3 regions of the Streptomyces sp. NPDC107522 genome follow, and region 1 is predicted to be linked to each of the others. Evidence: riboswitches for the same ligand, from Rfam matches in the RefSeq annotation. Region 1 holds a riboswitch; each other region holds the start of a gene.
What was found. Region 1 has a riboswitch for cobalamin ahead of ACZ7L6_RS11045 (ribonucleoside-diphosphate reductase subunit alpha). Riboswitches for the same ligand answer to the same signal wherever they lie in the genome.
Positions count from the first base shown of each region.

Region 2: another riboswitch for cobalamin. It lies ahead of ACZ7L6_RS38095 (cobalamin biosynthesis protein); the one in region 1 lies ahead of ACZ7L6_RS11045 (ribonucleoside-diphosphate reductase subunit alpha).
Region 3: another riboswitch for cobalamin. It lies ahead of ACZ7L6_RS19210 (prenyltransferase/squalene oxidase repeat-containing protein); the one in region 1 lies ahead of ACZ7L6_RS11045 (ribonucleoside-diphosphate reductase subunit alpha).

Region 1 is NZ_JBVKAU010000003.1:219,474-227,310, reverse strand. Features, by position in the region: gene ACZ7L6_RS11055 (hypothetical protein) at 1-392, shown strand, start outside; gene ACZ7L6_RS11050 (ribonucleotide-diphosphate reductase subunit beta) at 400-1,407, opposite strand; gene ACZ7L6_RS11045 (ribonucleoside-diphosphate reductase subunit alpha) at 1,407-3,788, opposite strand; cobalamin riboswitch at 3,915-4,089, opposite strand; gene ACZ7L6_RS11040 (GNAT family N-acetyltransferase) at 4,107-4,613, opposite strand; gene ACZ7L6_RS11035 (NACHT domain-containing protein) at 4,757-7,837, shown strand, end outside.
Region 2 is NZ_JBVKAU010000020.1:86,035-93,871, forward strand. Features, by position in the region: gene cobN (cobaltochelatase subunit CobN) at 1-2,617, opposite strand, end outside; gene ACZ7L6_RS38090 (cobyric acid synthase) at 2,614-4,125, opposite strand; gene ACZ7L6_RS38095 (cobalamin biosynthesis protein) at 4,122-5,081, opposite strand; cobalamin riboswitch at 5,184-5,323, opposite strand; gene ACZ7L6_RS38100 (hypothetical protein) at 5,915-6,136, opposite strand; gene ACZ7L6_RS38105 (inorganic phosphate transporter) at 6,171-7,406, opposite strand; gene ACZ7L6_RS38110 (lysozyme) at 7,570-7,837, opposite strand, start outside.
Region 3 is NZ_JBVKAU010000005.1:447,106-454,942, forward strand. Features, by position in the region: gene ACZ7L6_RS19195 (ABC transporter ATP-binding protein) at 1-1,599, opposite strand, end outside; gene ACZ7L6_RS19200 (CbiQ family ECF transporter T component) at 1,596-2,669, opposite strand; gene ACZ7L6_RS19205 (SCO2322 family protein) at 2,783-3,418, opposite strand; gene ACZ7L6_RS19210 (prenyltransferase/squalene oxidase repeat-containing protein) at 3,415-4,641, opposite strand; cobalamin riboswitch at 4,753-4,894, opposite strand; gene ACZ7L6_RS19215 (phosphotransferase) at 4,930-5,595, shown strand; gene ACZ7L6_RS19220 (nuclear transport factor 2 family protein) at 5,635-6,123, opposite strand; gene ACZ7L6_RS19225 (MBL fold metallo-hydrolase) at 6,166-7,194, opposite strand; gene ACZ7L6_RS19230 (hypothetical protein) at 7,267-7,473, opposite strand; gene ACZ7L6_RS19235 (aldehyde dehydrogenase) at 7,617-7,837, shown strand, end outside.

The sequences.
Region 1 (7,837 bases):
AGGTCAACGCGACCGTCAAGGCGAACGACGGCGACTACTGGATCTCCGACCGTATCGCCCTCTACAAGGTCAAGCGTGCCTCGAAGCTCACCACCGACGCGACCCCCGAGCCCGTCGCCAAGGGTGCCTCGCTCACCGTCAACGGCAAGCTGACGCGGGCCAATTGGGAGAACCTGGAGTACCACGGGTACACCGGGCAGCCGGTCAAGCTGCAGTTCCGGCCCGCCGGGGGCGCCCACTACAGCACGGTGAAGACCGTGACGACGGGCACCCACGGCAAGCTCAGCACCAAGGTCACCGTCACCTCGGCGGGCAGCTGGCGCTGGTACTTCCCCGGCACGACGACGACCGCGCGGGTCGTGTCGGCCGGGGACGCGGTGGCGTTGAAGTAGCCGCGGGCTAGAAGTCCTCGTCCAGGTCGACCGTGCCCTCCACGGCGACCTGGTACGCCGACGGGCGCCGCTCGAAGAAGTTGGTGAGTTCCTGAACGCCCTGCAGCTCCATGAAGGAGAAGGGGTTCTCGGAGCCGTACACCGGAGCGAAGCCGAGGCGCGTCAGGCGCTGGTCGGCGACACACTCCAGGTACTGCCGCATCGAGTCGGTGTTCATGCCCGGGAGGCCGTCACCGCACAGGTCGCGCGCGAACTGCAGCTCGGCCTCGACGGCCTCCCTCAGCATGTCGGTGACCTGCTGCTGGAGTTGGTCGTCGAAGAGCTCCGGCTCCTCCTTGCGGACGGTGTCGACCACCTCGAACGCGAAGGACATGTGCATCGTCTCGTCGCGGAACACCCAGTTGGTGCCGGTGGCCAGACCGTGCAGCAGGCCCCGGCTGCGGAACCAGTAGACGTACGCGAAGGCGCCGTAGAAGAACAGGCCCTCGATGCACGCGGCGAAGCAGATCAGGTTGAGCAGGAAGCGGCGGCGGTCCGCCTTGGACTCCAGCCGGTCGAGCTTCTCCACCGAGTCCATCCACTTGAAGCAGAACTCGGCCTTCTCGCGGATGGAGGGGATGTTCTCCACGGCCGCGAAGGCCGCCGCGCGGTCCTCCGGGTCGGGGAGGTAGGTGTCGAGGAGGGTCAAGTAGAACTGGACGTGCACGGCCTCCTCGAAGAGCTGGCGCGACAAGTACAGGCGCGCTTCCGGGGAGTTGATGTGCTTGTACAGCGTCAGCACCAGGTTGTTCGCCACGATCGAGTCGCCCGTCGCGAAGAAGGCGACCAGGCGGCCGATGAGGTGCTGCTCGGCGGGGCTGAGCTTGGCGAGGTCGGCGACGTCCGAGTGGAGGTCGACCTCCTCGACGGTCCAGGTGTTCTTGATGGCGTCCCGGTAGCGCTCGTAGAAGTCGGGGTAGCGCATCGGGCGGAGAGTCAGCTCGAAGCCGGGGTCGAGCAGGTTCTGGTTGGACATTACTGGCAGGCCTCGCAGGACTCGGGGTTTTCCAGGGAGCAGGCGACGGCGTCGGGCTCGGCGACCTGCTGGACGGGGATGGTCTTCTCGGGCTGAGCTTGGGCTTGTGCCGCGCGGGCGATGCGGGTCGCCGGGCGCGAGCGCAGGTAGTACGTCGTCTTCAGGCCCTGCTTCCAGGCGTACGCGTACATCGAGGAGAGCTTGCCGATGGTCGGCGTCTCCATGAAGAGGTTCAGGGACTGGGACTGGTCGAGGAACGGGGTCCTCGCCGCCGCCATGTCGATCAGGCCGCGCTGCGGGATCTCCCACGCCGTGCGGTACAGGGCCCGCACGTCCGCCGGGATCCAGGCGAAGTCCTGCACCGAGCCGTTGGAGTCGCGCAGGGCCTCACGGGTGCGGGCGTCCCACACGCCCAGCTCCTTCAGGTCCTTCACCAGGTAGGAGTTGACCTGGAGGAACTCGCCGGAGAGCGTCTCGCGCTTGAACAGGTTGGAGACCTGCGGCTCGATGCACTCGTAGACGCCGGCGATGGAGGCGATGGTGGCGGTCGGCGCGATGGCGAGGAGGAGGCTGTTGCGCATGCCGACTGTCGCGATCCGCTTGCGCAGGGCCGCCCAGCGCTCCGGCCAGCTCAGCTCGGCGTCGTAGTGGTCGGGGTGCAGGACACCCTTGGCCGTACGCGTCTTCTCCCAGGCCGGCAGCGGGCCGCTGCGCTCGGCCAGGTCGGCGGACGCCTCGTACGCGGCGAGCATGATGCGCTCGGCGATGCGGGTGGAGAGCGCCTTGGCCTCGGGGGAGTCGAAGGGCAGACGCAGCTTGAAGAAGACGTCCTGCAGGCCCATCGCGCCGAGGCCCACCGGGCGCCACTTGGCGTTGGACCGGCCCGCCTGCTCGGTCGGGTAGAAGTTGATGTCGACGACACGGTCGAGGAAGGTGACGGCGGTGCGGACGGTGGCGTCCAGCCGCTCCCAGTCGATGTCGTTCCCGTCCACGAAGGCGCCGAGGTTGACCGACCCCAGGTTGCAGACCGCCGTCTCCCCGTCGTCGGTGACCTCCAGGATCTCGGTGCAGAGGTTCGAGGAGTGGACGACATGGCCGGGCAGGGCCGTCTGGTTGGCGGTGCGGTTGGCGGCGTCCTTGAAGGTCATCCAGCCGTTGCCGGTCTGCGCGAGGGTGCGCATCATGCGGCCGTACAGGTCACGGGCGGGGATGGTCTTCTTCGCGAGCCCCGCCGCCTCCGCCTTCCGGTACGCCGCGTCGAACTCCTCGCCCCACAGGTCGACCAGCTCGGGCACATCGGCCGGTGAGAAGAGGCTCCACTGCTCGTCGGCGTTGACCCGGCGCATGAACTCGTCCGGGATCCAGTGCGCGAGGTTCAGGTTGTGCGTACGGCGGGCGTCCTCACCGGTGTTGTCCCGCAGCTCCAGGAACTCCTCGATGTCGGAGTGCCAGGTCTCGAGGTAGACGGCGGCGGCACCCTTGCGCCGGCCGCCCTGGTTCACGGCGGCGACGGAGGCGTCGAGCGTCTTCAGGAACGGGACGATGCCGTTGGAGTGCCCGTTGGTGCCGCGGATCAGCGAACCCCGGCTGCGGATGCGGGAGTACGACAGCCCGATGCCGCCGGCGTGCTTCGAGAGGCGGGCGACCTGGTGGTAGCGGTCGTAGATGGAATCCAGCTCGTCCAGCGGGGAGTCGAGGAGGTAGCAGGACGACATCTGGGGGTGCCGGGTGCCGGAGTTGAAGAGCGTGGGGGAGGAGGGCAGGTAGTCGAGGCGGCTCATGAGCCCGTAGAGCGCGGCGACTTCGTCCAGGGCGCGGACGGTGTCGTCCTCGGCGAGGCCTGCGGCGACACGCAGCATGAAGTGCTGGGGCGTCTCGATGACCTTGCGGGTGAGGGGGTGCCGGAGCAGGTAGCGGCTGTGCAGGGTGCGCAGGCCGAAGTAGCCGAAGCGGTCGTCGGCGGCCGGGTCGACGAGGGCGTCCAGGCGGGCGGCGTGCAGGCGCACGAACTCGGCGGTCCGGTCGGCGATGAGGCCCTCCCGGTGCCCGACCGCGACGGACTCGGTGAAGGACGTCACGCCCTGCGAGGCGGCCTCGGCGGCGATGGAGATGGTCAGCAGCCGGGCGGCCAGCCGGGAGTAAGCGGGGTCCTCGGAGATGAGACCGGCGGCCGCCTCCGTGGCCAGCTCGCGCAACTCGGCCTCGTCGGCCCGGGCGGACCGGCCGCGCAGCGCGGCGGCGGCGACCCGGCCGGGGTCGGCGTCGGGGAGGTCGGCGGTCAGCTCGGTCAGGATCCGCAGCAGCGCGGCACCGGGACCGTCGGTCGCCGCCATTGCCGCGGACGGCACTGCTGAGGCCGGGTCTGCTGGCGCGATGGTCACGTGGGGGCTCTCCCTCGCTCGGCACGGGGGCCTCGCACGAGGGCAGGGGGCAGCACACGAGCGCACACGGCGTCGCGTCCACCGGCCCATTCCACGAGGCCCGGACGTCAGGGCACGCCGACCGGATGGCCGGGTGCACTGTCGGCAGGTCCTCGGACTGACTCCTGCGCACGACGATTCCGGGAAAAGACATGCACAAGTACACCGTTGCGGGACAGTTCCGGATTCGCACCGGATTCCCCTGCGGCGACAGCGAGCATGAGCATACATCTTGTGCTCACCCGCCACGCCACCCCCAGATGTTGTGTCGCGGTGGTTTCAGAGCGTCAACTCATAGGTGAGGAGAGTGATGTCGTCGAGGTGCGGGATCGGGTTCCAGTCCCGGTCGGGTGTGCGAGCGAAGCCCAGACGTTCGTAGATGCGGTGGGCGCCGTGCATGGTGCGCTGGGTCGACAGGACGATCCGTAGGCAGCCGTCCGTGGCCCGTGCGCGGTCGATACAGGCCCGCACGAGGGCCTCGCCGACGCCCCGGCCGCGTGCCTCCCGTGAGACCGCCAGCATGCGGATCTCCGCCTCGCCGGGGCCGGCTATGTCGGCCATGGGGCCGCCGGACGGCACGAAGGTGACGCCGCCGACGACGCGGCCGTTCTCCACGGCGACCAGCACCTCGGCGGCGGCCGTCCGCTTGGCCACGTCCCTCAGTTCGCCGAGGTACTCGTCGCTGTGCCCGAAGTCGAGCAGCCCGTCCTGGAGGTAGGCCTGCGCGGTGATCTCACCGAGGGCCTCGTACTCTCCGGGTTCCACCTGCCGGATCACGATGTCCATGGGCCCGAGTCTGCCGGACGGGGACGGCCGCGGGCCCGGGGTTTTTCGACCGGGTTGCAGGGCGGGCTGGGAGTGCTTCCATGGAGGTAGGCGTCGGCGCCCGCGGTCCCTCCGTTTCGAGAGCCCTTCTCGGAAGGAGACGCATGATGACGAGAGTCGTCCGCCGCCCGCCCGGCAAGGAGCGGCCGCGCAACGCGCCGATGGCGACGCTGGCTCCGAGGAGGGCGGGCAGCTGGGCCAGGCGCGGGTTCGTGGGCCACTGGCACTCGCTGACGATCCGTCTGGAGGCCCGCCGCGGCACGACGCGTCCCAAGAAATGGCGCAGGTGGATCTCGTACACCAACGTGGCCAGGGCGGGGTGGGTACTCGGCGCGCTCGTGGTGCTCGGTTGGGTCGGGGCGGGTGTGCACATGCTGATCGCCGACGGTCCGACGACCATCGAAAAACTGCAGGACGAACCGGGGGTCGACGCCCTCGTGCGGTTCATCGGGCCGGTACTCACCGCTTCGGTCGCCGCCGCGCTCTTCCTGTTCTGGTGGTACCGGTGGACCAAGCGGCGCTACCTCGCCAAGGCCCGGGTCGATCCCCGTCGGCTGGTGCCCACCGCCGGACCGGACACCGCCGAGATCGTCGGCCGCGAGGAGGTCGCCCAGGTCATCGCCGAACGGCTGCGGGAGCGTGACAACCGCCGGCCCTATCTGCTGGTCGGCGGCGTCGGCGTCGGCAAGACAGCCGTCCTGGTACGGCTCACCGAGCTGCTGGCCCGGCAGAACGCCGTGCCCGTGCCGATCCGGCTGCGGGACGCGACCGACGGAACCGACCTGGACTTCGAACGCATGGCCAGACAGCGCTTCGCCGACGAGGCACCGCGCGGCATCCTCGCGCGCGGCAAGACCGAGCGGGTCTGGCAGCAACTGCTCGCCGACGACAAGCCGGTCGTCATCGCCGACGGACTGGAGGAGGCCCTCCTCGGCGACGGCCTCCAGCAGAACCGGGACAACATCATCCGGCAGGCCATCGAGCGGGCCCACGAGGAGAAGCTGCCCCTCGTCATCGCCTCGCGGCCGCACAGCCCGCTGGAGAGCACCTCCGCGGCGATCGTGGAGCTGGAACCGCTCAGCGAGGAGGAGGCCCTGCGCTTCGTCCAGGCGCACGTCCCGGAGACGGACGAGCGCCGCGTGGACTGGATCGTCGAGACGGCGGAGGTGACCGAGTCACCCGTCTATCTGCAGATCGCCCGGGAACTGCACCGCCACGGAGCCCTGGAGCACGACCGGCCGGACAACGACCCGCAGCACATGAACACCCGCAGCCGGGACCGCGGCACGCTGCGGCTGTGGCTGCTTGAGACGTGGGACGAGGCGCTGTGCCAGGGCCGGCTGCGCCAGGACGTCACACTGACCCCGCAGGAGCGCCGTGACACCCTCGAAGCTGTCTCGGCCCTGGCCTGCGTGGGGCTGATCCAGGACAAGCTGGAAGTCGGCTTCGGGGAGCTGCTGAACACGGACGTCCACCCGGGTCCGGCGCGGCGCGCGCAGGCCAGGGCCGAGCACATGTGGACCAGCCGGCGCGGCTTCGACCGGTACGGCAGGCGCGGGAACGTCCTCTCCGAGTGGCACCGGCAACAGATCTGGGACGTGCTCTGCGAGCGGCTCGGCGAGGAGGAGAGAAGGCGGCTGCGCGAGGGCAACATGGACCAGTGCCGTGCCGTCCTCGCCCGCTTCGCGAGCAACGCGGACAAGCTCGCTCTGGTGGAGGGGTTCGAGCGCAAGGTCCGCTTCCCGCACAGCATCATCCAGGCCTACTTCGGCTACCGCATCCTGAACCAGCTGGGCGAGCGGGGCGCCGGAGACCTCGTCGAGCAGGCGCTGCAGCCGCCCGGCCCCAGTCGCGAACTGCTCATCGCCCTGGTGCTGTTGTCCCGCAGGCGGGCGGCGAAACTCAAGGCCCGACGGGGCGGTGTCCGCGTCGAGATGAAGAGGGAGATCGAGGAGCTGGTCCGCCAGTCACCCGTGCGGGGACACACCTTGGCCCACCGGCTCTGCAGGGCCGCGGACCGCCGCACGGACGACCCGAAGGCTCTGGATCTGTACGCGGCCGCCATGGAGATCGAGAGCGTGGAGGACGATCCGAGACTGCTCAGCGGCATCGTGGAGAGGGCGCGCGAGAGCTGGGCCGGGTTCAAGGGAGACCAGCGCACCCTCGACGACGCGAAACTGAGGCTGCTCAAGCAACTCGGAGCCGCACTGCGGAGCGTCTCCGACCGGATCGACACCACCCCGCTCTACGAGCAGCTCTTCGAGATCGGCGTACAGGAGCCCTCCTACTCCATACGCCTGGCCGCCGCCCAGGAGTTCGGCACGGGCGGCAACCCGGCGTTCGCCCTGATCCGTGCGCGGGTCGGGCTCAACTCCGACCCCGTGCAGGAGTACAACGACCGGCTCGGCGAGTTGAAGGCCTGGAAGCGGCAGGAGTACGAGCAATGGGCCGAGCGCATGGGCGTGGCACGGGCCGCCGCCCCCTCCCGGGCCAGGTCCGAGCGCATCGCCCGGTTGCAGCGAAAGCGGCGGGAACTCAACCGGGACTACCGGCAGAAACGGGTCGATCTGTTCCGGGAGTTCGTGATGCGTGCCTGGCTGATCCCCATGCTGCTGGGCTCGGTCGACGAGGCCCACCGTGACGAGGCCCGGGAACGCCTCACCAAGTGGCTGCGCCACCTCGACCCGAACGCCGCCGGCGGCGTCCCCGACCTGCCGCTCGCCCTCGAAGCCGCACTGGCCCAGGGCTTCAAGTACGCGGCCAACCGGCGCAAACGGCACCCGCACGCCTACCCGGGCGGGCGCGCCGACCTGATCCGCCAGGCCGAGACGGTGCTGCAGCAGTCCCGGTGCTGGTATTCGCAGATCATCCTGCTCCAGGCGCTGTGCCTGTGGGAGCTCCCGGACAGCGTGAGCAGCCATGAGCGGAGCGCGGAGTCGACGGCGGGCAAGGACGGTGACCGCGACGGCGGGGGCGAGCCCGGCCAGGCGATGGGCGGGGCGACCGCCGTACAGACCGTGGAGCGCTGGCTTGCGATGGCCGGCACGGCGAACAGAGCGCACGGCCATCCCGGTGCGAACGGCGACTCGCCCCGACGGCTGCTGCATCCGTTCGTCGCGGAGGCGGGCGACCTGGTGGCGCTCGCGCTGGAGACCGGGCAGCCCGAGCGCTTCCTGTGGATCGAC
Region 2 (7,837 bases), on a different contig from region 1:
TGCCCCAGACCGTCAGGCCGACGGACTTCGGGTACTCGCCGGTGTCCTGGAGGTACCGCTGCACGAGCGAGTCGGCGAGCGACTGCCCGACCTCCCAGCTCAGCCGGGACGGGATGGCCTTGGGGTCGACGGAGTAGAAGTTCCGGCCGGTCGGCAGGACGTTGACCAGTCCGCGCGTGGGCGAACCGGACGGGCCCGCCGGGACGTAACCGCCGTTTAGCGCCCGCAGGATGTGCCCGATCTCGTCCGTGGTCCTGGCCAGACGCGGTACGACCTCGTTGCAGGCGAACTCCAACACGGCGACCGCGTCCGGGAGTTCGGTGCCGAGGACGTCACGGACGAGGGAGGGGACGGCCGAGACGTCCCACGCCCGGGCCTCCATCCCCTCCGCGACCCGCCGGCACAGCTGCTCCAGCAGGTCGATGGCGTCGGCGGCCGTCCGGGACGGGCCCTCGACCAGATCCGTCAGCTCGACCGGCACCTTCACCGGAGCGCCCGGCTCGGCGAGCAGCTCCTTCTCGACGAGCCCGAAGTGGGCCGCGAGGGACGCCCGGAGCCCCGGGAGCGCGTTCGCCTGCCCGCCCCACACCTGCGAGGCGCGCAGCACGGCCAGCACGAGGTTGACGCGCGGCTCGCCGACCGGACCGCCGCCCAGGATGTGGAGCCCGTCCCGGATCTGCACGTCCTTGATCTCGCACAGATAGCCGTCGATGTGCATGACGAACTCGTCGAACTCTTCGTCGTCCGGCTGCTCGTCGACATGCAGGTCGTGGTGGAGCTCGGCGGCCTTCACGAGGGTCCAGATCTGGGCCCTGACCGCCGGCGCCTTCGTCGGGTCCAGGTCGGAGACCAGCGCGTACTCGTCGAGCAGCTGCTCCAGCTTGGCCAGGTCGCCGTAGGTGTCGGCACGCGCCATGGGCGGTACGAGGTGGTCGACGACTGTGGCGTGACCGCGCCGCTTGGCCTGGGTGCCCTCGCCGGGGTCGTTGACGATGAACGGGTAGATCAGCGGCAGACCGCCGAGTACGGCGTCCGGCGCGCAACCACCGCTCAGCCCCAGCCCCTTGCCCGGCAGCCACTCCATCGTGCCGTGCTTGCCCATGTGCACGATGGCGTCGGCGCCGAAACTGTTCTCCAGCCACCTGTACGCCGCCATGTAGTGGTGGGAGGGCGGCATGTCGGGGTCGTGGTAGATCGCGATCGGGTTCTCGCCGAAGCCGCGCGGCGGCTGGATCATGACGACGACGTTCCCGAACTGGAGCGACGCGAGGACGATGTCGTCCCCGTCGACATACAGCGAGCCCGGCGGCTCGCCCCACGCCTCGGTCATCGCGTCCCTGAGCTCCGGGTCGAGCTTGTCGAACCAGGCCTGATAGTCGGCCAGCGGCACACGCGCCGGCGCGGAGGCCAGCTGCTCCTCGGTCAGCCACTCGACGTCGTGCCCGCCGGCCTCGATGAGCCGGTGGATCAGCTCGTCGCCGTTGTCGGGGTACTCGGTGAGCCCGTACCCGGCGTCCCGGAGCGCGTCGAGCACCCGTACCGCCGACGCGGGCGTGTCCAGGCCGACCGCGTTGCCGACCCGCGAGTGCTTGGTCGGGTAGGCGGTGAAGACGAGCGCGAGCTTCTTGTCCGCGTTGGGCTTGTGCTTCAACTGCGCGTGCCGTACGGCGATCCCGGCGACCCGCGCGGCCCGCTCCGGGTCGGCCACGTACACCGGCACGTCGTCCGGGCCCTGCTCCTTGAAGGAGAACGGGACCGTGATGAGACGCCCGTCGAACTCGGGGATCGCGACCTGCATCGCCGCGTCCATGGGGGAGAGGGCGGCGTCCGACTCGTCCCAGGCGGCCCGGGACGAGGTGAGGCAGAGCCCTTGCAGCACCGGGACGTTCAGGTCGGCGAGCGCGCCGATGTCCCAGGCCTCCTCGTCGCCGCCCGCCGATGCCTGCGAGGCGTGCGTGCCGCCCGCCGCGAGGACGGTGGCGACGAGGGCGTCGGCCTTGCCGAGGATCTCGTACAGTCCGTCGTCCGCGCCGCGCAGCGAACCGCAGTACACGGGAAGGGCGTTGGCGCCGTGCGCCTCGACGGCGTCGCACAGGGTGTCCACGAAGGCGGTGTTGCCACTCAGCTCATGGGCCCGGTAGAAGAGCACGCCGACGGTCGGACGGCCCTCGACGAAGGGGCGCTCGCCGTGGACGCCGTATTCCGGCATCTTCTGCGGCTCGACGAAGCCCTCGCCCGTCAGCAGCACGGTGTCCGAGAGGAACCGCGCGAGTTCGGTGAGGTTGGCGGGCCCGCCCTCGACAAGGTACTTCAGCGCCTCGGCCACGACACCGGCCGGGACGGACGACTCGGCCATCAACTCGGCGTCGGGGACGGCCTCGCCGCCCAGCAGCACGGTCGGGACACCGGACGCCTTCAGCTTGGCGAGCCCGTCCTCCCAGGCCCGCTTGCCGCCCAGCAGCCGTACGACGGCGATGTCCGCGCCGTCGAGCAGCGCGGCCAGCTCGCCGTCGACGTCCACGCGCGTCGGGTTGCCGATCCGGTAGTCGGCACCGGAGGCGGCCCGGGCCGCCAGCAGGTCCGTGTCGGCGGTCGACAACAACAACACAGTGCTCATGCGGGCGCTCCCGGTGGAATGAAAGGCAGTCCTTGCGGCGCGCCCGACTCGATGAGCCGCCAGAGCGCGTCCGTGTCCGCGTGCTGTTCGATCAGGTCGCCGAGCCGGTCGAGCTGCTCCTCGCGCAGCGCGGCGAACGACGTGTCGGCGGCCGGCACGAAGCGGCGGCCCGCGGCGGCCGCCACCTCCCGCAGGAAGGCCCGCCGGAAACCGTCCGACTCGAGCGAGCCGTGCCAGTGCGTGCCCCAGGTCTGGCCGACCCGGCAGCCGTCCAGGAAGGGGTCGCCACCCGATATCTCGGCAACCCCGTGATGGATCTCGTACCCGTCGACGTGCTCGCCGAGAGCTTCCCCGCTCGGCCGGGTGAGGGTCTTCTCGCGGGCGAACCGCACCCGGACGGGCAGGACCCCGAGCCCGTCGACATGCCCGCGCCGGCTCTCGACGTCGTCCTCGATGTGCTCGCCGAGGATCTGGAAGCCGCCGCAGATGCCGAGGACGGGCCGCTGCTCGGCGACCCGGCGCACGAGGGCCTCGGCGAGCCCCCGCTCGCGCAGCCACTCCAGGGCGCGGACGGTTCCGCGGGTGCCGGGGATGACCACCAGGTCGGCGTCGGCGAGCTCCTCCGGTCGGTCCACGAACCGCACGACGACACCCGGCTCGGCGGCCAGGGCGTCGACGTCGGTGAAGTTGGACATCAGGGGAATCGCACAGACGGCGACGCGCAGCACGTCCTCCCCGACCGGCGGAGCGACGTTGGACTCCCGTACCGTCCCCCGCAGGGAGACCCGCAGGCCGTCCTCCTCGTCGATGCCGAGCCCGTGCCGGAAGGGCAGGACACCGTACGTCCGCCGCCCGGTGAGCCCGTGCAGCATGTCCAGGCCGGGCTCCAGGAGGCTGACATCCCCCCGGAACTTGTTCACGAGGAACCCGGCGACGAGCGCCTGGTCCTTGGGGCTGAGGAGCGCGACGGTCCCGAAGAACGAGGCGAAGACCCCGCCGCGGTCGATGTCCCCGACCACGAGCACGGGCAGCCCGGCGTTCCGGGCGATCCCCATGTTCACGATGTCGGTCCGCCTGAGGTTGATCTCGGCGGGACTCCCCGCCCCCTCACAGATCACCGCGTCATACGTGCCCCGCAACTCGGCGAGACAGTCCAGCACGGTCCCCAGCAGCGCCTGCTGCCGCCCGCCGTGGTATCCGCGTGCGCTCAGCTCACCCACCGGCTTGCCCAGCAGCACGACTTGGCTGCTCTGCTCGCCACCGGGCTTGAGCAGCACGGGATTCATCAGCGCGGTCGGCTCGACGCGACAGGCCTGCGCCTGCATGGCCTGAGCCCGCCCGATCTCGGCGCCCTCGCGCGTGACGAACGAATTGAGGGACATGTTCTGCGCCTTGAAGGGCGCTACCTTGACGCCCTGCCGCACCAGCCACCGGCAGATCCCGGCGGTGACGACACTCTTCCCGGCGTCGGAGGTGGTACCGGCGACGAGAAGCCCACCACCCGTCATGACGTACGTCCTCTCTTGGTGCGGCCTCGTTTCAGGAGCCGCGCGCCGGCGCACACGCCCAGCGCGAGCCAGCTCACGCGCTGCGACAGCCGTACGGCACGCTCGATGTCCGTGACCCGAACGGGGCGCCCGGCGGCGCCGTTGAGCACGGGCCGGTGCTCGACCCGCCCGCCGTACGACAGCGTCCCGCCCAGGCGCACCCCGAGGGCCCCCGCGAACGAGGCCTCGACGGGCCCGGCGTTGGGGCTCGGGTGCTTCGCGGCATCGGCCCGCCACGCCCGTACGGCCCCGCGGGCGTCACCACTCCCAACAGCGGCCAGCACGGCGGTCAGCCGCGCGCCGGGCCAGCCCGCCACGTCGTCGAGCCGGGCCGAGGCCCACCCGTACCGCCGATACCGGGCCGACTTGTGCCCCACCATGGCGTCCAGCGTGTTCACGGCCCGGAACCCGAGCAGCCCCGGCACCCCACCGACGGCTCCCCACACGAGCGCCCCCACCACCGCATCGGAGGTGTTCTCCGCAACGGACTCGACGACGGCCCGGGCGATCCCGTCCGCGTCCAGCGCCTGCGGATCCCGCCCGCACAGATGCGGCAGCCGCTCCCGGGCCCCCTCGACGTCCCCCGCATCGAGGGCACGCCCGATGACCCGCGCCTCACGCGCGAGCGAGGTCCCGCCGACAACGGCCCAGGTGGCGGCGGCGGTCAGCGCGACGGAGGCGGCACGCGACGGCCGTACGACGCGCTGCGCGACGGCGCCGAGCGCCACCGCACCGCCCGCGCACACGGCGGTGTGCAGCACGCCCCGTCCGCGGTGATCCCGCCACAACACCTTCTCCACGGCCCCGGCGGCCCGCCCGAACGCGGCGACCGGATGCCCCCGGCGCGGGTCGCCGAGCAGCAGATCACCGAGAAGTCCGGCGGCGGCGCCGTACGCGAAGACGCGATCGGCACGCATCGGGGTCAGCCGACCGTCGGTTCAGACGTGGGTCCGACACTGCATCTCGATCGGCAGGCGAGCATCGCGTTATGTCCTCACTCAGGGTGTCCACGCCCTGGTTCGACGAGACCGGCGGTGAGAGTTCCTGGCTCCCGGGGCTATCTACCCCGGTGACAGTGGCGGGACCGCGCCGGATTCACACCGGCTTCCTCTCCTACCGCCGTACATGGCTCCGGCAGTCCACCACGGGGTTGGAAGGGGCGTCAACTTGCTGTTGACCTGCGAGGGGAGAGTGTGCAGAAGCCCACATGAGTGGCACCGGCCAGCACCCCGCCGGGGCCCAGGAAACCGACTCGGGTCGAATTCCCTGTGACGGGTGGCCTTCCGCGAAGTCCGTTGCGGCGAGGGTATCGGGCGCCTCCAATAAGTCGTACGAGGTGCTACGAGATGTAAGGAACTCGTCGAAACTGTATGGGAATTGACGAATCGGGTGGACCGGGAGCAGCCCGCCTCTTGGCAGGGCTCGGCGCGGCGGTGGGTCTTTCCCGCCGGCGCCGAGCACGGCGCCGAGTACTTGTTCGGTCGGCTGATCGTGGAGCGACGGGGTGAGGAACTGACGGCGGAGCCTGTCCGTCTGAAGGAATCGGATGGCGCGGAGGCTGACGAACTGGCCGCCTTCTTCACCATGGACAGCCGCCGTGGCGTCCGGTGGGAGTCCGGCCACGACTCGCCGGCTGTATCGAGTTCGGCGCCCCTCTGTACGACAGCAAGGTCGCGCTACTGTCCCGGAAATGACGACCGGGCGGGTGCGGGGAACGTCGTCCCCGCACCCGCCCGGCGCAATCCGTATGTCAGGCCACGATCAGATAGATCCCGTATCCCACAGCCGCCGCACACGCAGCGAAGCACGCGTACGCGCCGGTGACCGCGAAGGCGGCCGAGCCGCCCTGGGCCGAGGCCTTCTCCTGGCGGGACAGGCCCGCGATGCCGAGGGTGAACAGGCCCACGAGGGCCACCGTGACCACGAGGCTGACGCCGAAGACGGAACCGAGGGCCGCCCAGTCGATCTTCATACTGCTGTTTCCTTCGTTACCGGGTGGGCGGGGCTCAGACCGTGGTGGCCGGCGAGGCCGCCGGTTCGGTCGCCGGGGCCGGGATCGTGGCCGTGAGGTCCTCGGTCGCCGTGCCTGTCGGGGGCGGGGTCACGGCGGCGATGGCTGTGGTCACCACGCCGGCCGGCTCGTCGGTCTCGTTGACGTTCGTGTGGTCGACGACCTCACGGCGGGAGAGCTTCCAGATCGCGGCGCTGGAGGCGACCAGGAAGACCGCCACGAGGGCCGTGCCCCAGTTGCCGAAGCCCGTCACGTACTCCGCGAGCGCGCCGACCAGCGCGGCGGCCGGGAGCGTGAGGCCCCAGGCGACGAACATGCGGGTGGCGGTCGACCAGCGGACGACGCCGCCCTTGCGGCCGAGGCCCGCACCCATCACCGAGCCGGAGACGGAGTGCGTGGTGGAGAGGGAGAAGCCGAGGTGGGAGGAGGCCAGGATGACCGTCGCGGCGCTGGTCTGGGCGGCGAAGCCCTGCTGCGGCTGGAGGTCGGTCAGGCCCTTGCCCATGGTGCGGATGATGCGCCAGCCGCCGAGGTAGGTGCCGAGCGCGATGGCCAGACCCGCGGAGAGGATGACCCAGGTGGGAGGGTCGGAGTCGGGGGCGAGGGTGCCGCCGGCGACCAGGGCGAGGGTGATGATGCCCATCGTCTTCTGCGCGTCGTTGGTGCCGTGGGCGAGGGAGACCAGGCCGGCGGAGGCTATCTGGCCGGCGCGGTAGCCCTTCTTGGACGCGTTGCCGTCGGCCTTCTTGCCCAGGGAGTACGTCAGGCGGGTGGCCAGCATGGCGGCGATGCCCGCGACCAGCGGGGCCGCGATCGCCGGGATGAGGACCTTGGTGACCAGTACGTCACCGTGGACCGCGCCCATGCCCGCCGAGGCGATGGTGGCGCCGATCAGACCGCCCATGAGGGCGTGCGAGGAGCTGGACGGAAGTCCGACCAGCCAGGTCAGGAGGTTCCAGAGGATCGCGCCGACCAAGGCGGCGAAGATGACCTCGGGACGGATGCCGGTCTCGTCGACGAGACCCTTGGAGATCGTGTTGGCGACCTCCACGGAGAGGAAGGCGCCTACAAGGTTCAGCACGGCGGACATGGCCACCGCGACCTTGGGCTTGAGCGCACCGGTCGAGATGGTCGTGGCCATCGCGTTGGCGGTGTCGTGGAAACCGTTCGTGAAATCGAACGCGAGTGCGGTTACCACCACAATCGCGAGGATCAGCGAGAAGTTTTCCATTTACCCAGGCAATCGTTCGAGGTCGTTGGCCTGTCGAACGTAGGTAACCTGAGTGAACGGAAGGTGAACTGGGGCAGGCCGCACGGTGTCCGGCAGGGAGGGTTTCTCCTATGAGCGGAGGCTCCGGTTCCGTCGGACAGCGCGCGGCCCGGGCGCCGCACGGCTAGTAGCCGCGGGCGAACTTCCTCAGCTGGCTCATGGACCCGTTGAAGAGATTCTGGTCACCCGGCAGGCTCCCGCCGCCGTTGTCGTACTGCCAGAAGGTCCAGAACTGCCATCCGGCCGGCAGTGCCCCCGCGCTCGAGGAGTTGTAGCGGGCTGTCCACAGGGCGTGATTCGAGGCGAAGGCGCGGCTGGCGCCGGTGCAGGTGTTCCACCAGTGCGTGGTGGTGTAGATCACCGGACGACGGCCGGTGAGACGCTTCACCTCG
Region 3 (7,837 bases), on a different contig from region 1:
GGCGACCACCACGTCCGCCGCTGGGCCGTCCGCTATCACCTCACCGTCGGCGAGGAGCACGACCCGGTGGGCGAGTTCCGCGGTCAGCTCCACGTCATGCGTCGCCAGCACGATGGCGTGCCCCTGCGCGGCGAGGTCGCGCAGCAATGTGACGAGGCGGGCCTTCGCCGCGTAGTCCAGGCCGCGGGTCGGTTCGTCGAGGAGGAGGAGAGGAGGGCGGGCGGTCAGGACGATGGCCAGCGCGAGCGTCAGACGCTGGCCCTCGGAGAGGTCGCGGGGGTGGGTGTCGTCGGGGACGTCCGGGAGGAGCGCGGAGACGAGGGCGCGGCAGGTGCCGGGTGCTGCGTCGGCGTCGGCGTCGGCGGTTGTGCACTCGGCGGCGACCGTGTCCGCGTACAGGAGGTCGCGGGGTTCCTGGGGGACGAGGCCGACGGCTCCGCCGAGGGTGACCGAGCCGGCGGAGGGTTTGATGAGGCCGACCAGGGTGTTGAGGAGGGTGGATTTTCCGGCGCCGTTGCGGCCCATGACGGCGACGATCTCTCCGAGGGTGACGGTGAGGTCGATGCGGTGGAGGGCGCGGATGTGGTCGCGGGTTATGGCGAGGGCTCGTACTTGGGCTGCATGTGTGGTTGTTGGGGCGGTGGGGGTGCGCCTGCGTCGGAACCATCGGCGGTGGGTGGGTGTTTCGCCCAATAGCGCGGGGGGTGTTGATCGTTGGCGGCTGAGGGTTCGTTGTGGTTGATCGCGCAGTTCCCCGCGCCCCTTGAGGGCGAGGCCCTCCCGCTCCTTGAGCTGTTCCCGCAGGTCCGCTGCACACCGCCGCGCGTCCCGGACCGTCAGAGGCAGGGGGGACCAGCCTGCCAGGCGGCCGAGGTCTACGACCGGGGGATACACCGGGGACACGGCCATCACCTCCGCCGGGGTGCCGAGGATCGGGGCCGCGCCCGGGGACGGGAGCAGGGCGACCTGGTCGGCGTACTGGATGACTCGTTCCAGGCGGTGTTCGGCCATCAGGATGGTGGTGCCCAGGTCGTGGACCAGGCGTTGGAGGACCGCCAGGACCTCTTCGGCGGCGGCCGGGTCCAGGGCTGACGTCGGTTCGTCGAGGACCAGGACGCTGGGGTGCGGGGTGAGGACGGAGCCGATCGCCACGCGCTGCTGCTGGCCGCCGGAGAGGGTGGCGATGGGGCGGTTGCGGAGGTCGGTGAGGCCGAGGAGGTCCAGGGTCTCCTCGACCCGGCGGCGCATGACGTCGGGGACGAGGCCCAGTGACTCCATGCCGTAGGCCAGTTCGTCCTCGACGGTGTCGGTCACGAAGTGGGAGAGGGGGTCCTGGCCCACCGTGCCCACCACGTCCGCGAGTTCGCGGGGCTTGTGGGTGCGCGTGTCCCGGCCGGCCACCGTGACGCGGCCGCGCAGGGTGCCTCCGGTGAAGTGCGGGACGAGTCCGCTCACCGCGCCGAGGACGGTGGACTTGCCGACGCCGGACGGGCCGACGAGGAGGACCAGTTCGCCTTCCGGGACCTCGAAGTCGACGCACTGGACGGTGGGTTCGGGGGCGCCGTCGTAGGTCACCGACATGTTCTCGAAGCGGATCACGACGGCTCCTTGGGGGCGGCGGGACTGCGGGGTGCGGGGCTGACGAAGGCCGGGAGCAGGCCGAGTAGGACGGCCGCCGCGGGCCACAGGGGGAGGGTGGGGACCTCGAGGGGGATCACGCCGGGGTGCAGGGCCGCCGGGTCGCGGGTCGCGGCGAGGGTCAGCAGGGCGGCGACCGCCGCGCCGGAACCGGCGACCAGCCAGGCGCGGGCGTCCCAGCGGTCCGGGCGGTAACGGGTGCGCAGGGTGCGGCGACCGCCGAGGCGGAGCCCTGCCAGGGCGGCGGCGACTCCGATGAGGAGGGCCGGGACGCCGTACGTGCCGCCTTCGGCGGTGAGGAGGCCGTACGTCCCCGCGCAGACGCCCAGCAGGCCGCCGAGGGTGAGCGCGGTGGTCGTACGGCGGACGCGGGGCGGGACGTCGGCGGTACGGCCGTAGCCGCGGGCGTCCATCGCGGCGGCGAGCGCGACGGAGCGTTCCAACGCGCCCTCCAGGACCGGGAGCCCGACGTGCAGCAGGCCGCGGATGCCGGTGTGGGGGCGGCCGCGCAGGCGGCGGGCGGCGCGCAGACGCTGGACGTCGGCGATCAGGTGGGGAGCGTAGGTGAGGGCGACCACCACCGCCACGCCCATTTCGTAGAGGGCGCCGGGGAGGGACTTGAGGAGGCGGGTCGGGCCGGCGAGGGAGTTCGCCGCGCCTACGCAGATGAGGAGGGTGGCGAGTCTCAGACCGTCGTAGAGGGCGCTGAGGAGGGTCTCGGCGGTGACCTTGCCGCCCAGGCGGATGCCCTGGGCCCAGTGGGGAAGCGGGAGTTCGGGGAGGGTGACGATCACGTGGGTGCCGGGGAGGGGGGAGCCGAGGGCGGTGGCGAAGAGGAGGCGGATGAGGAGGACGGCGAGGGCGAGTTTGACGAAGGCGGTGTAGGAGCGGGCTGTGGGGGTGTCGGGGCGGCAGGTGGCTACTACGTAGGCGGAGGTTGCTATGAGGAGGGTGAGGAGGAGGGGGTTGGTGGTGCGGGTTGCGGCGGTGCCGAGGGACAGGGACCAGAGCCACCAGGCACCGGGGTGCAGCTGTGGGCGGGGGGTTGGGACGCTTGCCTGCGCCGGCCGGGTGCCGCCCCTCTTAGGGACGGGCGCCGCCCCAGCGGCACGACTGCCCGCAGGCTGGGTGGCTCCGCCTGCCGTCACGCTCGCCGCCGTCGTGCCTGCCACAGCGCTGCCGTTCCCAACACGGCCACTACGGCGATCCCCGCGACCAGGCCCAGCGACGGGCCGCCGTCCGACTCGTCCGTCTTCTCGGTGGCCGTCGGTTTCTTCGCCCCCGACACCTGCTCCCCGCACCCCTTCTCCGGGTACCCCGCGATCGCGCACAACAGGGCGTTCGTGTCGTACCGCAGCGGCCTGGCCACGGAGGCGAGCGCTTCCGCGGTTGTCGCGTCGGCGGTCACCCGCGCGCATGCCGTACGTCGAGCCGGTGGCGTCTCGCCCGACGGGGCGTCAGCCGGCGTACCGAAGTCGATGACGAGAGCAACCCGCTTCTTGCCGTCCTGGGGCGGAGTCCTCGCGCAGATCACCTCGAACACCGCCGCGCCCCTCGGGCGGGCCGCGTCCTTGGAGTCCTCGCTCACCGCGAAGCGGAAGCCCTGGACGTCGCCGTCGGAGGGGCGGGCGGTGGAGGGGCCCTGGGTGGCGTAGGTCCAGGTGTCGCCGTCGCGGTCCCAGAAGGACCAGTAGCGGTAGCCGGTCGCCTGGGCGGCCTGGGCCGCGCCGGTCAGGAGGACCAGCGCGGCCAGGAGCGGGGCGAGCGCGCGGCGTATCACTGCCGTCCGCCCTTGTTGCGGCCGCTCAGCAGGAAGCCGATGCCGATGCCCACGACCAGGAAGATGCCGACGTACCACCACACGCCGAAGGGGCTGTCCTCGTCCTCCTCCTTCTCGTCCGCGGCCTTGTCCGCCGCCTTGTGGGGTGCCGGGCCCGTCGCGTTGAGCTGCTCGACCAGGTCCGTGCCGGCGAAGTCCCGGGGGTCGGCGCCCGCCGCGTCGGCGGCGAGGATCAGCTGGGCGTAGGCTGCCGGGCCGCTCTGCTTCGCCCAGGACGCGGCGTTCTTCTCCAACCACTCCAGGGGCTTCTGGGCCGCCGCCTCACCACCCTGTACGGCGAGTGCGACGACCGCGTCCGCGGTGTTGCCGTAGTCGGGCTGGTCCTCGGCGCCGGCGAGGGCGGACGTGAGGTGGCCGTCCTTGGCGAGTTCCTTGCCGAGGTACGCGGCGCCGTTGGCCGCTGCCTGCTCCGGGGTGAGGCGGGAGCCGTCGGCGCAGGCGGCCTCCGCCTTGTCGCCCGCCTTCGCCGTCAGCATGCCCTGGCCCAACGCGCCGACGACGGCCGCCGCCGTCGCATCCGCGTTGGCCGACAACTTGCCCTTCTTGTCCGGCTGGTAGGCGAAGGCGCCGCCACCGTCCTCACCGCAGGGGAGGGCGAGGGACACCAGGGCGTCGTACGGCGACTTGCCCCCCTTGCGTACGTCGCCCGGCTTCTCACCGACGGCCGCGAGCGCACCGATCACCACGGAGGTCGAGTTCGCGTCACTCGCGCCGCCCGCCGCGTACCCCCACCCTCCGTCCTTGTTCTGCACGGACTTCAGCCAGGCCACCGCCTTGCCGGTCACGGCGTCGTGTCCGCCGAGCGCGGCGAGGGCCTGGACGGCGGCGGCCGTGTTGTTGGTGTCGACCATGGTCTTCGCGTCGCAGGCCTTCGAGGTGTCGGCGCGGAACGCGGCGAATGCCCCGCTGGCGCACTGCTGCCCGGTGAGCCAGTCCACGGCCTTCGCCGCCGGCTTCACGCCCACCGTGTCCTGGGCGAGCAGCGCGAGGGACTGGCGCCAGACACCGTCGTACGTCGGGTCGGTCGTGCCGTACAGCCCGGCGGGGAGCGCGACGGACGGTGACGCGGACGGGGACGAGTCGGCGGCGACTGCGGGCGTGGCAGTGGCCGTGCCGATCACGGTGACGGCGGCCAGGGCCGCGGCGCTGCGGCGGACGTACATGATCGGCGGGTGCCCTTCCCTAGGGGAACCGGGCAGCACAGGGGAGACCCCGGGCGGCTCGGCTCCGTACCTCGACGGTGCCGTGCGCCGGCCGGTTGCCGGTGCACGTGAGCCGGTCACAAGACCCGTGCGGGGCGATCCGGCTTGCCACTGGGTGGCTCACGGTTGCGGGTCAGCGCCGGATTTGCACCGGCTTCCCCCCGTACGGGTGTGATGACGACGCCGACACTCTACCCGGCCGTAACCGAACCCCTGAGGGCCGCCTGGGCGGGCGGGTAGGTTCGGGCCATGGCTGAGGGGACCGTGGGGAGACTGCTCGGGTCGGGGCGTACCGCGGACGTGTACGAACTCGACGAGGCGTGGGTGGTGCGCCGCTTCCGGGACGGGTACGGGGATGGGCCGGCCGAGGGCGCGGTGATGGCGCACGTGCGCGAACACGGCTATCCGGCGCCGCGGGTGCGGCTCGCCGACTCCTCGCGGACCGATCTGGTGATGCAGCGGCTGTCGGGGCCGACGATGCTGCGGGCGCTGGCCGAGGGGGAGATGGGCGCGGACGAGGCGGGCGGCATCCTCGCCCGCCTGCTGCGGCAACTGCACCGCGTCCCCGCACACCGGTCTCAGGGCTCGGTGCTGCACCTGGACCTGCATCCCGACAACGTCATCCTCACGCCCGACGGCCCCTACGTGATCGACTGGGACAACGCACGGGACGGCGACCCCGCCCTGGACTGGGGCTCCTCCGCGGTGATCCTCGCCCAGGTCGCCGTGGACGACGGACCCTTCGCCGAACCTGCCCGACCCCTCCTGGCCGCCTTGCTCGCCGACCCGTGCGACCTCACCGAGGCCGGCCTGGCGCAGGCGCTGCGGCGCCGCGCGGAGAATCCGACGATGACTCGGCGTGAGGTCGAACTCCTCGGTGACGCCGGGGAGTTGATCCGTACGTTCATGCGCTAGTGGACGCGAGTGGAGGCGGGCACCGGTCCGCGGAATAGCTCAGCTGTCGACCCTCGGCATGGGGCCGCCGAACGGCAGGTGCAGGGTGCGGGAGGCCAGCAGCCACTGACCGGCGATGCGACGGAAGGTGTCCTCGATGGGGGTCCCCCCGCTCGAGCGAAGTCGAGAGTGGGGGAGGCCGACCTGGACCGGCGGGCCGGCCGGCACCATGCCGCCCGTCCAGCCTTCGACGCGGTACGTCGTGAAGTACGACGTGGCCTCGGCCGTGTCCGGGGAGGTCACCGTGACGCGGATGTTGGACATGATCCGCCGCGAGAGTTTGTCCGCCGGCCGTGCGCCGAAGTACGTCCGCAGTGCCTTCCGTCCCTCGGAACGCCGACCGTCTCCCGGAGGAGGCCACTCCCACCGGCCGTCCTCGGTGAACAGGTCGGCGACGGAGGCCGGTTCGCCGAGGTCGAGGCGGTGGACGAAGTCGAGGATCAGGCGCTCGCAGGCACGTTCGGCGAGGAGTTGCTCCATGGGGTCCATGAGGCCGTTGGTACCAGCCGGGAGCGCAGCGGCACGATCGAATTACACCGCCACGTATGTCACCGGCTCACTCCCCGCCACCGCCTCCGCCCGCCCCAGCTTCACCAGCTGCCGCAGATGCGACTCGGCCTCGGCGATCGCGATGTTCCGTGAGCCGTAGGGGATCTGGTCCCAGGTCCGGTTCCATTCCATGCGTTCGGCCAGCTGCCAGGGGGTGAGGGGCTCGGACAGCAACGCCAGCAGTCCGGTGAGGCGTTCCTCGTGGTGGGTCAGCAACTGCCGTACGCGGGCGGGCGCGTCGGTGAACGCGTGCTGGTGGGCCGGGAGGATCTCGGCGGGTTCGAGGCGGCCGACGCGTTCGAGGGAGTCGAGATAGTCGCCGAGGGGGTCGGTGACGGTCGTGTCGTCGGGGTCCTCGTACAGGCCGATGTGCGGGGTGATCTCGGGGAGCAGGTGGTCGCCGGAGAACAGGCGGCCGTGGCCCGGGAGTCGGGCCGGGTGCTCCTCCTCCAGGTGCAGGCAGACGTGGCCGGGGGTGTGGCCCGGGGTCCAGATGGCGCGCAGGCGGCGGCCGGGGAGGTCGAGGAGCTCGCCGGGGACGATCTCGCGGTCGGGCGCGGCGGGGGAGAAGCCGAGCAGGGAGCGGGGGCGGCGGGCGGCGCGGAGCGGGGACACGTGGGCTTCTGGGGCGCCGGCCGCGGTGAGCTTGTCCGCCATGTAGGAGAACCAGCGCTCGGGGCGGGTCGCGCGGGTGCGCCGTACGATCGCCGCGTCCGCCGCGTGCATCGCGATCCAGGCGCCGGAGGCCTCGCGCACCTTGCCCGACAGGCCGTGATGGTCGGGGTGGTGATGGGTGATGACCACGCCGTGGATCTCGGCGGGCGCGGTGCCGCACGCCGCGAGGCCCTCGGCGAGGGCGTCCCAGGAGGCCGGGTCGTCCCAGCCGGTGTCGATGAGCACCGGGCCGCGGTCGGTGTCGACGACGTACACGAGGGTGTGGCCGAGCGGGTTGTCAGGGATGGGGACCTGGAGGGACCGGACGCCGCCGCCGTGGTCGTACACCTGCGCCATGGGCTCCCCAATCGCCGCACACCGGCCACCGACGGCCACTATAACTAGAACGGGTTTCGATGGGAGCCTGAGTCACCCAGGCTTGGCGTTCCGTATCCGCTCCGGGGTCCAGAACTCCCTGATCTCCTCGGGGCTCTTCGTCTCCCGGTGGACGGACACCCCGTTGCCCTGCGTGACGTCGTCCCAGTTCGAGGCCATCCATACGACACCACAGACGGCCGTCGTCATGACCGTCGCGAACACCGCCCACGCGCGCCTGCGCTCACGGTTTGCCGTCATCCACCGTTCCTCCCCGTCGACTTGATCAGCGTAGGCGTGAGTGATGTGCGATCCGTGGACTCCTCGTAGTGGAACTGGTATCAGTTCTGAAACAGCGTCAGAAACCAAGGAAACCCGCTCCAGCTCCGCAGGAGGCGTCGGCCATGACCGAGCTCGTGGAACACGGACAGCTGTTCATCGGCGGGGAGTTGACCGACCCCCTGGGCAAGGACGTCATCGAGGTCATCTCGCCGCACACGGGGGAGGTCATCGGTCGCGTGCCGCACGCCTCGCCGGCCGACGTCGACCGGGCGGTCGCGGTGGCGCGGCGGGCGTTCGACGAAGGCCCCTGGCCACGGATGTCGCTCGACGAGCGGATCGAGGT